3 regions of the Fusibacter sp. QWL-12 genome follow, and region 2 is predicted to be linked to each of the others. Evidence: predicted binding sites of a transcription regulator. Region 2 holds the regulator's gene; each other region holds the start of a gene.
What was found. The regulator LexA, encoded in region 2, represses DNA repair genes until DNA is damaged. The targets are predictions, from matches to a motif close to CNAACANNTGTTNG.
Positions count from the first base shown of each region.

Region 1: the regulator LexA is predicted to act here: its motif matches at 1,036-1,049, upstream of AC4PID_RS10805 (DNA polymerase IV).
Region 3: the regulator LexA is predicted to act here: its motif matches at 1,195-1,208, upstream of AC4PID_RS15040 (Y-family DNA polymerase).

Region 1 covers NZ_CM178745.1:2,238,986-2,241,267, forward strand. The annotation lists gene AC4PID_RS10805 (DNA polymerase IV) at 1-1,020, opposite strand, end outside; gene AC4PID_RS10810 (LacI family DNA-binding transcriptional regulator) at 1,194-2,210, shown strand; gene AC4PID_RS10815 (TIM-barrel domain-containing protein) at 2,234-2,282, shown strand, end outside.
Region 2 covers NZ_CM178745.1:3,703,611-3,705,892, forward strand. The annotation lists gene gdhA (NADP-specific glutamate dehydrogenase) at 1-952, opposite strand, end outside; gene lexA (transcriptional repressor LexA) at 1,154-1,783, opposite strand; gene AC4PID_RS17700 (LysM peptidoglycan-binding domain-containing protein) at 2,020-2,282, shown strand, end outside.
Region 3 covers NZ_CM178745.1:3,135,293-3,137,574, forward strand. The annotation lists gene AC4PID_RS15035 (EAL domain-containing protein) at 1-1,069, shown strand, start outside; gene AC4PID_RS15040 (Y-family DNA polymerase) at 1,265-2,282, shown strand, end outside.

The DNA of each region.
Region 1 (2,282 bases), 1.5 Mb from region 2:
ATCGGCATCCTCAAGATTCGAAAAGCTCAGCCCAATCAGACGTACAGGTTTTTCTAGCTTTAATCCTTCAAACATATTAATTAGAGTTGCTTCAAGAATGTTAAAATCATTTGTGTTGTACTCTAAACTATGACTTTTAGTAAACTGCTCAAAGTCATGATATTTAATTTTAATCGTCAGCGTTCGAGGCATTAAACTTTTTTCATCTAAGCGATGTTGTATTTTAACGAGATATTTATAGAGGATTGCGTATAATAACTCGCGATCGTCGCTGTCCTCTTCAAGTGTGGTTTCACGGCCATAGGATTTTCGTTCTGCATATTCCTTGACAGGTCGATCATCAATGCCGTGAATACGATCGATGATTTCTTTAGCCCAAGCCTCACCTAAAATATCATTTAAAAGCTCACTTGGATAAGAGTAAAGATCATCGATCGTAAAAATACCGATTCTATTGAGCTTTTCACATGATTTTTTCCCAAGACCATGGATTTTAATAATAGGTAACGGACGCAATAAATCGGGAATCTGAGAAGGAACAATTTCAAAAATACCATTAGGTTTGTTCCAGTCTGAAGCCAATTTTGCCAAGAATTTATTATACGAAATACCAACGGAAATCGTTAGTCCGGTCAGTTCGTTCACTTCTTTTTTTATACGTTTTGCTATTTCGATAGGATTCTCAAGACCGGTTACATCAATGTAAGCTTCATCAATAGAAACCCTTTGAACAGTATCAAACTCTGACTCTATCAAATCAAAGATTTGACTTGATATATCGGAGTATCGCTGCATGTTTCCATAGACATAAATGCCATTTGGACATAGTTTCTTTGCAACGACGATGCTCATCGCACTGTGGACACCATACGCACGTGCTTCGTATGAACATGTAGATACAACACTTCTATCAGAGTCGCCACCAACGATAAGTGGTTTTCCTCTGTATTCAGGATGGTCTAACTGTTCTACTGACGCAAAAAAAGCATCTATATCAAAATGAATAATTTGTCGATTCATAACGCACTCCAATTCAGAACATATGTACTGTTTTTAGTATACATGATTTTAACTCAGATAGCAATCAGTGTGTCAAATTTCTCTTTTTGATACCAAGAGGATATGATATAATCAATTTATGAAAACGTTACCAGTAACGTTACCATAAACTGCGATTCATTTAGGAGGATAAAGTGAGAAACCTAAATATTAAAGATATTGCCAAGCTTGCAGGGGTTGGTGTAAGTACCGTATCGCGAGTGATCAATCAGCATTCAGACGTCAAAGATGAAACGAGAGAACGCGTACTTGAAGTAATCGCGAAATATAACTATATTCCAAATAATAGCGCTAGAAATCTTAAGAGATCTGAAACGATGGATGTGGGGATTTTGATAAAAGGGATGTACAATCCTTTTTTTGCGCATATGATCGAATCGATAGAAAAGAAACTTTCTTATGCTGGTTACTCTGCAGTGATTCACTATAATATTGAAGCAACAAAGGATATTGATGCAGCATTCGAGTTTATCATGGAAAAAAAGCTAAAGGGAATTATCTGTTTAGGTGGTGATTTTGATCAGCTTACAGATAAGGAAATTGAACGTTTAGGAGTCCCATTGATAATGGCTTCAACAGAAATTCCTGAATTACTGAATAAAAACCTCTTTTCAAGCGTAATAATTGATAATGAAGAGGCTGCAAAGTCAGCTACAGAATTTTTAATCGAGAGTGGACATCGAAAAATAGGTATTATCACTTCTGGTGATCAGGATATGTCCGTCGGCACTATAAGAACAAGGGGCTATATTAAAGCACTTGAAGAAAATAAAATAGAAAAAAACGACAATTACTTTGAAGTTGGCGCATATACATTTGAAACAGGCTATGAAGCGATGAAAAGGTTACTTGAGAAAGCCGACGACCTTACAGCAGTATTTGCAATCTCAGATGTCATGGCCATCGGTGCTGCTAAGGCAATTGGTGAAAAAGGGCTCAATATTCCAAATGACATCAGCATCATTGGATTTGATGATATCGACTATGCTGCTTTTTTTAATCCAGCACTTACGACAATTCATCAACCGGTTGAAGAAATTGCGTTTGCCACTGCAGAAATTATGGTAGGTATATTAGATGAAAGACAATCACATCAACATATGGTCTTTCCAACTGAAATTATTGAAAGGTCTTCTTGTAAAACAATTTAATTAAGCAGCAGAAGGGAGCTAGTATGAAATCCTATATGAATGAGCTTGGAATTAAGAAGTTTTCGTTTGGAC
Region 2 (2,282 bases):
AAGGAAGCGCAATATCACATTTAAGTGACCACACAGCGCCATGTCCTTCAACAAACTTTGCAGTTGGATGATCTTTAAGGTATTCATTGATACGTTTTCTTTCAACTTCCTTAATTTTTTGAATTGCAGGTAAGTCAATACCATTCTCATCATAGATATAGCCACTAGAATCAGACATCGCTACAACTTTTGCACCCAGTTGAGTTGCTTTTTTACATGCGTAAATGGCTACATTGCCTGAACCCGATATAATTACAGTTTTATCTTTTAAATCTTTACCATTATGTTTTAACATTTCTTCAACGAAGTAAACCAATCCAAAACCAGTCGCTTCAGTTCTTGCAAGCGATCCACCATAAGTTAATCCCTTACCAGTTAAGACACCGTTCTCAAAAGCGCCTCTGATTCTTCTGTATTGTCCATATAAGAAGCCAATCTCACGGCCACCAACGCCAATATCCCCAGCAGGAACATCAACATCAGGACCAACATGACGATATAATTCAGTCATAAAGCTTTGGCAAAATCTCATAACTTCAGCGTCAGATTTACCTTTTGGATCAAAATCAGAACCACCTTTACCGCCACCGATTGGTAGGCCAGTTAGTGAATTCTTAAAGATTTGTTCAAATCCTAGGAATTTTACAATGCCAATATATACAGAAGGGTGGAAGCGTAAACCGCCTTTATAAGGCCCAATCGCACCGTTAAACTGTACTCTGAAACCTCTATTAACGTTTAGGTTGCCTTGATCGTCAACCCAAGGAACTCTGAAAACGATTTGTCTTTCAGGCTCTGTAATTCTTTCTAAGATATTAGCTTTTTCATACTCTGGATGTCTAGAAATTACTGGCTCAAGAGACTCAAAAACCTCTTCAACAGCTTGAAGAAATTCCTTTTCATTAGGATTTCTCATTTTAACACGGTCAAAAACTGATGTTATATATGACATACAAATCTCCTTTAAAAATATTTTGTACTACTAAAATAATATCACTTTTTTGGAATCAATAAAATAACCATTTTATAACATAATGGGTGATTTTATCACTAAAATACGTAAAAAAAAGGAAATAAATGAAAATAAAAAAACAAGTTGACATAATATAATTACGTCAACTTGTTGCTCGTTTGATTATTACAAGAATTCATTTTACATTTTTCTAAAAACACCCTTAACTTTACCTAATATCTGAACATCATCAACATAAATAGGTGACATTGTAGGGTTTTCAGGTTGCAATCTAACTCTGCTTTTTTCTTTATAGAAGGTTTTAACGGTTGCACTGTCATCAATCATTGCAACGACTATATCACCGCTAATTGCATCATTTTGTTTTCTTACTAATACTAAATCTCTGTTAAAAATTCCGGCTTCAATCATGCTATCGCCCTTAACTTTTAACATAAAATAAGTTCCTTCATCAACGAAATCAGAAGGAATAGGGAAGGTTTCTTCAATATTCTCTACTGCAAGAATAGGTTGACCAGCAGTAATCTCACCAACTATAGGAATAAATTGAGTATCTCGCGCCATGGAAACGACATTAGACACTGGTTCGTGATCCATATCAAAGATTTCAATCGCTCTCGGTTTAGTCGGATCTCGTCTAATCATTCCAAGTTCTTCAAGCCTCGTTAAATGTGTATGTACAGTCGAAGTAGATTTTAAGCCTACAGCTTGACAAATTTCTCTTACTGATGGTGGATAACCTTTTTTTGAGACTTCGTCCTTTAAGAAGTCTAAAATCATTTGTTGTTTTTTTGATATAGAAGCGCCCATGATACCCCCTATAGATATAATTTATTTATCAAAATATAATGCGCAAAATAGTGCGTCGTAACTTTAAAATAGCTTGAACTCCTGTATTTATGCTGATTATAACACAGAGACAAAAAAAAATCAAACATTAGTTCTGTTTTTCTCTTTACAAAGAACATCCGTTCGTATATAATGACATTGAAAGAACGCATGTTCGGAACTGGTCCGAAAAGTCGCAAGAAAGGAAGTTGAATCCTATGAAAGCAGATAAAGATGTAATGCATTACGACTACCTTAGACAACCTAGTAATAGCCATAAAAGAAGAAAAAGACTATATATTGTAAACAGAACTCGTTTTGTCATTATGAGTTTAATCACACTAATTATATTGAGCACCATCGTAACTTATGTAGCAGGCTTTTTTATGTCTGAAGCAACTACGAATCACGAACCACTTAAAATTGAAGTGATGCCAGGGGATACATTATGGGATATTGCTGCTTCACATAATTACTATGA
Region 3 (2,282 bases), 570 kb from region 2:
CTATACAGAAAAAAGCCATCACTTATTTAAACTGTACAACGATAAATTTTTAATCGTCACAGAAGACATGACACAACATGAGGTTTTTAACTTTATCAAACAAATTCAGGTTGCATTTTCACTGGAATCAATCATGAATTTTCGACTTGAGATTGCTGTAGGGATCACTTCGCTTGAAGCGGACAAAACATACAAAGAATATGCACATACAATTATCGGAGCACTTGAGGTAGCAAATCAGAAATCAAAAAGCAATGATGGTGGTGTCTATTTCATAGCGATGTCAAAATACTTAGCGGAAAAAGCACAGTATAATCTTGAATATCACTTAAAAAATGCAATAGCGAATCATCAAATTGAGGTATATTATCAACCGCAAATTGATGCAAAAACTAAAGAAGTGATTTCCTATGAAGCGCTAGCAAGATGGCAGTTAGAAGATCAATTTATATCGCCAAGTGTGTTTATACCACTTGCTGAAAAAACGGGTTTAATCTCAAAGCTTTCCTATCAGGTCATCGAGTCTGTCTTTTTTAATATTCATCATCTAAAGTGGAATAATGGCCGTAAAATCAGCATTAATTTATCTTCGATACAGCTAATGGAGTCAGATTTCATGCTCATTGTCAACAACTTGCTAAATAAGTATGAAGTGAATTCTCATGAGATCGTTTTTGAAATAACTGAAACCGCACTTTTATATGATATCAAAAAAGTTGAAGATACGATTAAAACCATAAAGAAATTTGGTTTTGAAATTTCCTTGGACGATTTTGGAACAGGGTATTCTTCATTAAATCGATTTTCAAAACTCAATTTTGACGAAGTAAAGTTCGATCGATTCTTTATAAAGGATTTGCTAGCGGATGAAAAGCTAAGACTGGTATTTTCGAAGACCCTCGAGCTGTTTAATCTTTTTGAAATGAGGGTAGTAGTGGAAGGTGTAGAAACCGTTGAACAAGAGCAAATACTGGATACCTTTGAGATCGATATTTATCAAGGCTATTATTATGCGCGTCCTATGAGCTTAGGTCAACTGTTGTCTACCCAAATAGTAGAAAAGCAATAAGTTTAGACACCATGAAAATTTGATTATATAAGTTTAGATAATTTAATCTATAATATTAAATCTTAAAACCGTTGGACTAATCATGTACTTACAAACTTGGTTAGAACAACGGTTTTTTTATAGAAAGAACATTTGTTCTTTTTCGTCAAAAAAGTTATAATATATATGGAAATCAATTGGCTAAGGAGGTGTAAAATGAATGAACGCGTATATATCTGCATCGATCTAAAATCCTTCTATGCCTCGGTTGAATGTGTTGAACGTGGACTTGATCCAATGACCACTAATTTGGTAGTTGCAGATCCTGAACGCTCTGAAAAGACTATTTGTTTAGCCATTACACCTTCAATGAAAGCGCTCGGTATTAAAAATCGTTGTCGTCTGTTTGAGATTCCCAAAGGGGTTGACTATATTATTGCGCCCCCTAGAATGCAAAAATACATCGATTATTCTGCAGATATCTATGAAATTTATCTGAGATACATTTCTAAAGAGGACATTCACATCTATTCTGTAGATGAAGCTTTTCTAGATTTAACGAGCTATCTAAATACCTATCATATGACAGCAAAAGAAATGGCACAAATGCTGATGAGCGTGATCTTAAAAGAAACAGGCGTTAGAGCGACCTGTGGTATAGGTACAAACCTATATTTAGCAAAAATTGCCTTAGATATAACCGCAAAACACTCTGAGGATTTTATTAGTGAGCTTACAGAAGAATCATTTAAAATCCAGTTGTGGGAGCACCGTCCTTTGACTGACTTCTGGCGTATTGGTAAGGGAACTGCGAGAACGCTAGCGCGTTATGGCATTCAGACCATGCGACAAATCGCTGAAATGGATGAAAATTTTTTATATGAACTTTTTGGTATCGATGCAGAACTTTTAATCGACCATGCTTGGGGACGTGAACCAGTGACGATGGCAGATATTAAAGGCTATCATTCTAAAAGCAATTGCTTATCAAGTGGTCAAGTGCTCATGAGAGATTATGATTTCTATGAGGGTAGACTGATTGTTAGTGAGATGATGGATTTAATGTGTTTGGATTTAGTAGATAAGAAACTCGTCACTAGCTCAGTTACCATTTATGTAGGCTATTCTAACAGCCTGCATGCGGATCCTTCTAGAGGAACTGCTAAATTTGTGGTTCCCACAAGTGCAGATCGTATAATTATCCCTGCAGTGGTCGCACTTTACAATAGGACGG